One region of the Halomonas sp. SCS19 genome, then DNA from elsewhere that is predicted to be linked to it. Evidence: predicted binding sites of a transcription regulator. Region 1 holds the regulator's gene; each other region holds the start of a gene.
What was found. Region 1 encodes sigma-54, which starts transcription at its own class of promoters, with help from an activator protein. Its sites were predicted from a motif close to TGGCACNNNNNTTGCTNT; they were not measured.

Region 1 (3,275 bases):
TGGCTTCCGCCAGGGTCATGTCGCTATCACGGGTCAGCGGGTGACGGCGCCGCGTGTGGGAATAACGCTCGAGCAGAATTCGCGCATCACTGGTCAGGTAGACCACCTGGCAGTCGATCGGACTCTGCTTGAGGGACGCCAGCTGGGCGGGGAAGCGTTCCAGCGCCTCAGGCAGGTTGCGGGCGTCGACGCTGACGGCGATACGGCGGGAATGACCGTTTTCCAGCTCGTCCACCAAGGCGCCCAGCAAGGTCGCGGGAAGGTTGTCGATGGCGTAGAACCCCAGGTCCTCCAGGGCCTGAAGGGCCACGGACTTTCCCGAGCCGGAGCGACCACTGATGATCACGAGCTGCATGTCCTGTCTCCTTGGGCAGGCGTCCATTGCTGATGGCCTAGGCAAGGCCGCGATCAGGAGGGAGTGTCGTCCCCTGGCGCCTGTTGGCGGATGGCTTCCTGCAGGCGCTCGTGAAGCTCGCGCTGGGAGCTGGCGTGGCGCAGACGGTGACGTGTGTCGGCGTCGTTCATGACGCCAGCGACCTGGCCGAGCAGGGCAAGATGGGCGTCGTCGGCCTCTTCCGGCACCAGCAGCACGAACACCAGATCGACGGGCTCACCATCGATGGCATCGAAGTCGACAGGTTCCGCGAGTTTGAGGAAGCCGGAGATGGGCGCCTTGCAGTGGGGGTTGCGGGCATGGGGAATGGCGACGCCATTGCCGATGCCGGTACTGCCCAGGCGCTCACGTCCGATCAGCCGACTGAAGACCTCCTGGCTGTCCAGGCTCGGGGTGTTCTGCGCAATGAAGGTGCTGAAAAACTCCAGCACCCTCTTCTTGCTGCCTCCCGGGACATCGAACAATGTGCGCTCGGGAGGGAGAATGGCTTCCAATGTCATGAGAGTCAGCGAATTCCGGCGCCTTGGGCGCGGGCTTGGGATTTTTCCTTGTGCTTGACCAGCTGGCGGTCCAGCTTGTCGGCAAGGGCGTCGATAGCAGCATACATGTCGCCGTCCTGCGCTTCGGCATGCAGGTCGGCACCGGCGGCGTGAAGGGTGCAGGCGGCCAGCTGGCGTTCCTTTTCCACCGAGAGGGTCACCTGGACGTTGGTGATGTTGTCGTAGTGGCGCTCCACACGGGCGAGCTTCTCTTGTACGTAGTCACGCAGGGGATCGGTCAATTCGACGTGGTGGCCGGTGATGTTGACTTGCATGACAGGCTCCTTGCTCTTTCGGGTGGTGGCTTGATTGTAACCCTTTTTCCGATCCTGCAAACCCCCTCGACGCTACGCAGAAAGACGCAGATGTCATGCGAAATTTCAAGTGCTTGCGCTTTCCCGATAACTAGGCTAGCGACGCCGCAGCGCAAGGCCTCAGCGCAGTCGCTTGCGCTCGCTGGAAGACGGAATATTCATGGCTTCCCGGTACTTTGCCACGGTGCGTCTGGCGACATTGACGCCGTCTTCCGCCAGCAATTCCACCAGTTTGCTGTCCGACAGAGGTTTGCGGGCAGGTTCCTTTTGAATCAACGATTTGATCATGGCGCGAATGGCGGTACTGGAATGGGCGTCGCCATCCTGGCCGACCTGGCTCGAGAAAAAATACTTCAACTCGAACACGCCGCGAGGCGTGTGCACGAACTTCTGGGTGGTCACGCGGGAGATGGTGGACTCGTGCATCTCCACCTTGTCTGCGATATCGGCCAGCACCAACGGTTTCATGGCCGCTTCTCCCTGCTCGAGGAAGTCGATCTGACGCACCATGATTTCCCGGCCGACCTTCAGCAAGGTGTCGTTGCGGCTGGACAGACTCTTGATCAGCCAGCGCGCCTCCTGCAGGTGGTCCTTGAGGAACTGGTTGTCCTGGCTCTTGTCCGCGCGCCGAATCAGCGCAGCGTAGTCGGGCTGGATGCGCAGTCGGGGCATTGCATCCGGATTGAGTTCAACGCGCCAGCCCTCTTCGGTGTGGCGTACCACCAGGTCGGGAATGACGTAGTCGTTATCGCTGTCACCGAACTGGCTGCCGGGACGTGGGTCGAGGCTTCGGATCAGCTCGATGACGCTGTCGAGTTGGTCGTCATCGAGTCCTAGCCGGCGCTTCAGCAGACGTCGGTCGCCGCTGGCCAGCGCCTCGAGAAACTGTCTTACCAGTCGTCCGGCCTGGGGCAGCAGGACGGTATCGCGAGGCAGACTATCCAGTTGCAGCATCAAACACTCGCGCAGGTCGCGGGCGAACACTCCGGTCGGTTCGAACTGTTGCAGCCGAACCAGCACCGCCTCCACCTCGGCGAGGGGAGGGGGGCGACGACCGTCTTGCTCGAGCCCCTGGGCGATGTCATCCAGTGTCTGCTCGAGATAGCCGTCGGCGTTGACCGCGTCGAGCAGGCTCTCGGCGATCAGGCGCTCCTGGTCGCTGACGTCGAGCATCGCCAGTTGCCAGCTCAGGTGGCTGTGCAGTGACTGGGAGCTTGCCTGGCGCTCGAAATCCGGCGCCTCGCCACTACCGGCGGGGGTGGTGCCCAGGTCCTGGTAGGTGTCGGACCAGTCGCTGTCCACACTGAGCTCCGAGGGGATCTGATCCGCCCAGTCATCTTCCACGGCTTCCCTGGTCTGCTGTTCGCCGAACTCGTCCTCGAGTTCGAGCATGGGGTTGGCCTCCAGCGCCTGCTGGACCTCCTGGCGCAGGTCCAGGGTCGAAAGCTGCAGCAGGCCGATCGCCTGTTGCAGTTGCGGGGTCATGGTCAGCTGGGTACCGATGCGCAGCTGCAGTGACGCCTTGAGGGCCATGGGTCGGGATCCACCAGTGTTGTCGAAAGGCTTTACCCTAACGACGAGTCATCAGACATGCAAGCATCTTGCCAAGTTGGTGTTTTTTGACCTGTGGGAGGGAGTGAAAAGGTCGATGTGGAACAACTTGGTAGGGGGGGAGGTGCTTCTTTCGAGGGAGGCCCTGTGTGCAAGGTGAGGCCGACCCTTTCGGGGCCGGCGGTTGGATGCTGATGCTGGCAAGTGTTGCGGCCGCTTGATGCGACTGCGGCTGTCGGGCGGCCCTGCGGTCTAAAGGCGGAAGTTCTCGCCCAGGTAGACCTCCTTGACGCGCTGGTTGGCGAGGATGGACTCGGCGCTGCCCTCGGCGATGATCTGGCCGTCGCCGACGATGTAGGCACGATCGCAGATATCGAGGGTCTCGCGCACGTTGTGATCGGTGATCAGGACGCCGATATCGCGGGCCTTGAGTTGACGAATGATGGACTTGATCTCGCCCACCGAGATCGGGTCGAC
Region 2 (3,275 bases), 1.3 Mb from region 1:
TCATGTAGAGCTGGTTGATTTCTTCCCAGACCTCCCGCGGTACCACGTCCCGCGTGGTGCGCAGATTCTCGCGGGCCTGGGCAAGGGCGGACAGGATCGAGCCGGAGTAGCGTCGGTCGGCACACAGGAACTGCACCACGTTGCGATCGTTGGGCTCGTCGTAGAGGGTCTCGAACACCTCGGCGCCCCCGGTGATATCGATCATCGCCGCCCATCCCAGCGGTTGGCGGTAGGGCATGTCGAGCATCAGGTGACTGGAGACGTTGATCAGGCGGGCGGTATCTTCGGCACGCTCGATGTAGCGGGCCATCCAGTACAGGTTTTCGGCAACTCTGGAAAGCATCAGCATGGTCTCAGTCCTCCCCCGTCTCGACGATCCAGGTGTCCTTGCTGCCGCCCCCTTGGGACGAGTTGACCACCAGCGAGCCCTTGACCAGGGCCACACGGGTCAAGCCACCGGTGGTGACGTAGGCGCCGTCCTGGCCCGACAGGATGAAGGGGCGCAAATCGACGTGGCGCGGCTCGGGCCGGCCATCGAACAGCGTGGGGGTGGTGGACAGGTTCAGCATGGGCTGAGCCATGTAGTTGCGTGGGTTCTCCTGGATCAGCCTGGCGAAGGCATCACGCTCGGCCTGGGAGGCCTGGGGGCCCATCAGCATGCCGTAGCCGCCGGACTCGTTGGCGGGCTTTACCACCAGTTCATGCAGGTGCTCCAGCACATAGCGGCGGTCTTCCTCGAGCATGCACAGGTAGCTCGGCACATTGGGCAGCAGTGCCTCCTGATCCAGGTAGTACTTGATCAGTTTCGGCACGAAGGCGTAGACCACCTTGTCATCGGCGACACCGGCCCCCGGGGCGTTGGCCAGCGCCACCTTGCCGCTGCGCCAGGCCCGCATCAATCCGGGCACGCCCAGCACCGAGTCCTTGCGAAACGCCTCCGGGTCGAGGAAGGCGTCGTCGACGCGGCGGTAGATCACGTCCACACGGGTCAGCCCCTGGACGGTGCGCATGTAGACCACGTCGTCGTCATCGACCAGCAGATCCGGGCCCTGGACCAGTTGCACACCCATTTGCTGGGCCAGGTAGGCGTGCTCGTAGTAGGCCGAGTTGTAGATACCCGGGGTCAGCACCACCACCTGGGGATCGTCCCAATGGCGTGGCGACATGCCCGCCAGCATGTCGTAAAGCTGGGGCACATAGTCGTCCACCGGATGAATCTTGCCCGGGGCAAACAGCTCCGGCAGCACGCGCTTGGTCACGTTGCGATTCTCGAGCATGTAGGACACCCCGGACGGTATCCGCAGGTTGTCCTCCAGTACGTAGACGGTGCCGTCGCCACCACGCACCAGATCGGAGCCGCAGATATGCGCCCAGACCCCGTGGGGCGGATCGATCCCTACACACTGGGGGCGAAAGTTGACGGATTGCTCGAGCACCGCCGCCGGCAGCACGCCATCCTTGACGACCTTCTGGTCGTGGTACAGGTCGTCGATGAACAGGTTGAGCGCCTCGACCCGCTGCTTGAGGCCTGCCTCGGTGCGTCGCCACTCGTCGGCGGGGATGATGCGAGGCACGATGTCGAAAGGCCAGGCGCGGTCGATCATGCTGCCCTCGGAATACACCGTGAAGGTGATCCCCATGGTGCGAATGGCGATCTCTGCTGCGTTCTTGCGCTCTTCCAACTCGTCAGGGGCAAAGCCCGCGAGCACGTCACACAGCATCTTGGCCGCCTCCCGCGGCATCCCGGGCGTCGCCACCAGTTCGTCATAGAACCCTGCGCAGTCGTACTGCTGCCAATCCACATGGCTCATCGGCACACCCTCGATTGTTTTCGGCATCCGGCGACCCGACCACGACGATGGCACCCCCGCCTTCGACCGTACCGGGTCCCTCCTTGCTGTATAGCAAGCCCTGTACCAGACCGCCGAGAATAGGCCGCAGCGCCGAGCCTTCTCGCCGAATGGGCTGGCGCAATTGAGCAATTTGGACAAAAAGCGACCACTTGCTCCTGCCGAAAGTGCCCCACGAACCAGCAAGAAGGGGCAGCGAGCACCGATCTGGTGCAATCATGGCGCCCCCCGGCAAGCGCGGGCGGTAGCCCTCGGCAGCCCTTGCAGAAGCCGGTCGATGGCACCTGCTGCTGACGACGCCCACCTTTCGGGCTTGAGAGAAAGGCAGGAGTCGGGTACATCTTGTCGCCACGGTTCGGGGGGGATATCGTCACCTTCTGCAACATTCGCCGACACCCAGGAGCCTCCTCGCTTCCCATGCCTGCCTCTTCTCGTTCCGCACTCCCTGGCTCGTGCGCACCGCTGTCCTGCCCTGCTCAAGACAGCGGCGCCAGGCGGTGCCGTCTGGCCAGCCTTGTCAGGGGTGGCACGGCGGGATCCGGCAGATGATCTATCGACTTCGCCACACCACGCGCTACCACTACAGCGAGATCGTGACACTCAGCGAGAACGAGGCCTGCCTGATGCCCCGTGAGATGGCCTACCAGCAGGTTGCCTGGGCGCAATTGTCGATCTCGCCGGGCGAGTCGCTACGCCAGAGCCGACAGGACGCCTTCGGCAACCATATCGCGCTGTTCGCGGTCGACACCCCCCATACCCAGCTCGAGGTCACGCTGGAGGCGCAGGTCATGACCTCGCCTCGCGCCACACCGCCGCAGGCCATCATTAGCTGGGAGCGGTGTCGAGAGCTGTTGGCAGACCGCCACCAGCCAGGTTTCCGCGAAGCACAGCCGTTTCTTGAAAACTCCGCCTATATCGAGCGCCGCCCGCTGCTCGCCGCCTGGGCCGAAGACTGTTTTCCCGCTGGTGGCGATCTGGTGGACTGCGTGGAGCGCTTGAACCGTCGCATCCATGAGGAATTCCGCTACGACAGCGAGTTCAGCGACATGGAGACGACACCGTCCCAGGTGCTCCAGCATCGCCGTGGGGTGTGTCAGGACTTCGCTCACCTGGCCATCGCCACCCTGCGCTCGGTGGGTCTGGCCGCGCGCTACGTCAGCGGCTATCTCGAGACTCGACCGCCTCCAGGACAGCCTCGACTGATGGGCGCCGACGCCTCCCACGCCTGGTTCTCCGTACTGATACCCGGCTGGGGCTGGCTCGACTTCGACCCCACCAACGGTGTGCGCGCCGGCGAACGACACCTGTTGCTTGGCTGGGGCCGCGACTACGACGACGTGGCGCCGCTCAAGGGCGTGGTGACCGGTGGTGGGCGCCAGCGCCTCGAGGTGGAAGTGGACGTTGTTCCCGCCGGGGAAGTCGCGG
Region 3 (3,275 bases), 2.3 Mb from region 1:
CGGCCTTCAGGCCCTCGCCCCGGGCAAGCGGCAGCTCGGGTCGCGCTGCACCTGGTGCGGATAGTGTCGCGGGTGAAGTAGCGCCATCAGCCAGCGCAGCGGAGGCTCCGGTGACAGACGCCGCCGTCTGCTGCGCTTCACGCTGCTGCGAGCCGAGCGGCCCTAACGAGGCCCCCGTGGGCGGCACCAGCAGATCGCCCTGGATGACATCGTCACTGGATAACCAGGCCCTTTCCAGGGTGTTTTCCAACTCACGCACATTGCCCGGCCAATCCCAGCCCATCAGTGCCTGCCACACGTCTCGCGCCAGCATCTTGTCGCGTCCATAACGCCGATTGAGGCGCTTTAGCTGGCGCTCGACCAGGCCGGGAATATCCTCGCGGCGCTCGCGCAGGGGCGGCAGGGTGACCGGAATCACGTTCAGCCGGTAGTACAGATCCAGGCGAAACAGGCCCTGCTCGACCCGTGCCGACAGGTCCTGATTGGTGGCCACCACCAGGCGAAAGTCGACCCGTCGCGGGGCCCTGTCCCCAAGCCGCGTAATACTGCCGTCCTGGATGGTCTTGAGCAGCTTGGTCTGCACCGCCAGGGGCAACTCGCCGATCTCGTCGAGAAACAGGGTGCCGCCCTCGGCCTGCTCGATCAGCCCCTTGCGGCCCCCCGGCGCGGCGCCGGAAAACGCGCCCTTTTCATGGCCGAACATCTCCGATTCGAACAGGCTTTCAGGGATGGCGGCGCAGTTGACGTCGATAAAGGGGCCATCGCGGCGAGAACTCCAACGGTGCAGCTGGCGGGCGAAAGCGGTCTTGCCCACCCCGGACTCGCCCAGCATCAAGACCGTGGCGTCGGTGGGCGCGACCCGCTTGAGCAGCAGCGCCACCTCGCGCATCAGCTGGCTTTTCACCTCCAGGTCATCGAGCTCGGCCTCGAGTGCTTCGCTGTCGCTCTCCAGCGCATGGCCCCGGCGCAAGTGCTCGCTGAAGCGGCGCTGCAACAGCGCGTACTCCTGCTGCAGCAGCTGCAGATCGGTCAAGTCCATGGAGCGGCTGACCACCGCCACCAGCCGCTCACCCTCGAATACCGGATGGGCCTGGGCGATGACCCTGCGTCCGGTGCCGGTGCGCTGGACCAGCTGGGCCGGCCGCCCGCTGCGAATGACTTCCAGGCTGACCGACGGGGTCAGCACGCCATCGGCCTCGAGCCGCTGCACGCTGGTGGCGCAGAGCTCTTCGCAGGACATGCCGTAGACCGCCGCCGCCCCGGGACTGACGTCGCGGATACGACCATCCGGCGCGACGATGAAGAAGTGGTCGTGGGCGGTGTCGATGATGGTCTTGAGAATCTTGGTGTCGTCGTCGCTCATCCAGCGATCCATAAATGCATCATTGATTCAGAAGTGTATCACGATGCGTCGGGATCGCGATTCACTTCTGGATCACGTCTATCACCACAGCAGACCTTCCCTTGGAATCCCTGCACCTCTATTACATCTTTAGTATAAATGCTTAAAAGATGGCACGACGTCTGCATCACCCATAACAACCGTCAGGCCCAGGGCCGCGACCGTCCCCATCCACGATGCCAGGAGTTCCCTGTGAGCGACTTCAATCAACCTCTCGGCGGCAACGAGATGCCGCGCTTCGGTGGCCCTGCCACCATGATGCGTCTGCCCACCCAGACCAGCGCCGAGGGTCTGGACGCCGCCTTTATCGGCATTCCCATGGACATCGGCACCTCCAACCGCCCGGGCACCCGACTGGGGCCGCGCCAGATCCGCGACGAATCGCGCATGCTGCGCCCCTACAATATGGCCACCCGTGCTGCACCCTTCGACAGCCTGCAGGTGGCGGACATCGGCGACGTGCCGATCAACACCTTCAACCTGCCGAAGAACCTGGACATCATCAGCCGCTTCTACGACGACGTCCTGTCCCACGACTGCGTGCCGCTGACCCTGGGCGGTGACCACACCCTTACCTGGCCGATCCTGCGCGCCATCGCCAAGAAGCATGGCCCGGTCGGGCTGATCCATATCGACGCCCACGCCGACGTCAACGAGCACATGTTCGGTGAAGAGGTGGCCCACGGCTGCCCGTTCCGGCGTGCCCAGGAAGAAGGGCTGCTGGACGCCAACCGGGTCGTCCAGATCGGCCTGCGCGGCACCGGCTACGCCGCCGAGGACTTCGACTGGTGTCGCCAGCAGGGCTTCCGCGTGGTCCAGGCCGAACAGTGCTGGCACAAGTCTCTCGAGCCGCTGATGGCCGAGGTGCGCGAGCAGATGGGCGATGGCCCGGTGTACATCTCGTTCGACATCGATGGCCTGGACCCGTCGGTGGCGCCCGGCACCGGCACGGTGGAAATGGGCGGCCTGACCTCGACCCAGGGCCTGGAGATCGTGCGCGGCGCCCAGGGGCTCAATATCGTAGGCGGCGACCTGGTCGAAGTCTCCCCGCCCTACGACCCCAGCGGCAACACCGCCCTGATGGGCGCCACCCTGCTCTATGAAATGCTGTGCGTGCTCCCCGGAGTCGCGCGCCGCGACTGAATCCTCACAGGGCCAGGGAGTGGCCCTGGCGACAGCCAACGAGGCGCCCGCGTCAGGGCGCCGACCATTACAACAGCAAAGAGTGATCGCCCATGTCCTCCCACCTGCATTCTGCCGACAAGATCACGACCGACGGGGGCAAGCTAAGCACCCATGGTCTGATCAAGTTCCTCGTCCCGTCGTTGATCGGCATCCTGCTGTTCCTGGTGCCCTTCTCGGTCGGTAACACCATCAACATCGGCATGGGTCTGGCCGCCGACTGGCTCAAGGCCACCCTCGGCGACGCCCTGCCCGCCATCGCCACCGTCGTGCTCACCCTGTCCATCGTGCTGACCCTGGTGGTCAAGCTGACCAAACCAGGCTGGGCCCGCCAGGGCGCGATGAAGGAGCTGTTCGACATCGCCCCGCTGTGGGTGGTGATGCGCGCCCTCGGCGCCGCCTTCGCGCTGATGACCTACTTCCAGGTCGGCCCGGAGATGGTCACCGCCTCCTTCACCGGCGGGGTGATGCTCAATGACCTGGCGCCGGTGCTGCTGACCTTCTTCTTTTTTGCCGCCATCCTGCTGCCCTTCCTGGTGGACTTCGGCTTCATGGAGTTCATCGGCTCCATGGTGCGCACGCCCTTTCGCAAGATCTTCGGGCTGCCCGGGCGCAGCGCCATCGACGCCACCGCCTCCTGGATGGGCTCCGGCACCGTCGGCGTACTGATCACCACCCAGCAATACGAGCA

Region 2: the regulator sigma-54 is predicted to act here: its motif matches at 1,902-1,919, upstream of NFH97_RS06660 (circularly permuted type 2 ATP-grasp protein).
Region 3: the regulator sigma-54 is predicted to act here: its motif matches at 1,514-1,531, upstream of speB (agmatinase).

The regions. Positions count from the first base shown of each region.
Region 1 is NZ_JAMSHN010000001.1:239,567-242,841, reverse strand. Features, by position in the region: gene rapZ (RNase adapter RapZ) at 1-355, opposite strand, end outside; gene ptsN (PTS IIA-like nitrogen regulatory protein PtsN) at 409-894, opposite strand; gene hpf (ribosome hibernation-promoting factor, HPF/YfiA family) at 900-1,208, opposite strand; gene NFH97_RS01025 (RNA polymerase factor sigma-54) at 1,368-2,780, opposite strand; gene lptB (LPS export ABC transporter ATP-binding protein) at 3,051-3,275, opposite strand, start outside.
Region 2 is NZ_JAMSHN010000001.1:1,564,289-1,567,563, forward strand. Features, by position in the region: gene NFH97_RS06655 (alpha-E domain-containing protein) at 1-349, opposite strand, end outside; gene NFH97_RS06660 (circularly permuted type 2 ATP-grasp protein) at 354-1,811, opposite strand; gene NFH97_RS06665 (transglutaminase family protein) at 2,396-3,275, shown strand, end outside.
Region 3 is NZ_JAMSHN010000001.1:2,575,959-2,579,233, reverse strand. Features, by position in the region: gene NFH97_RS11315 (sigma-54 interaction domain-containing protein) at 1-1,363, opposite strand, end outside; gene speB (agmatinase) at 1,595-2,545, shown strand; gene NFH97_RS11305 (YjiH family protein) at 2,638-3,275, shown strand, end outside.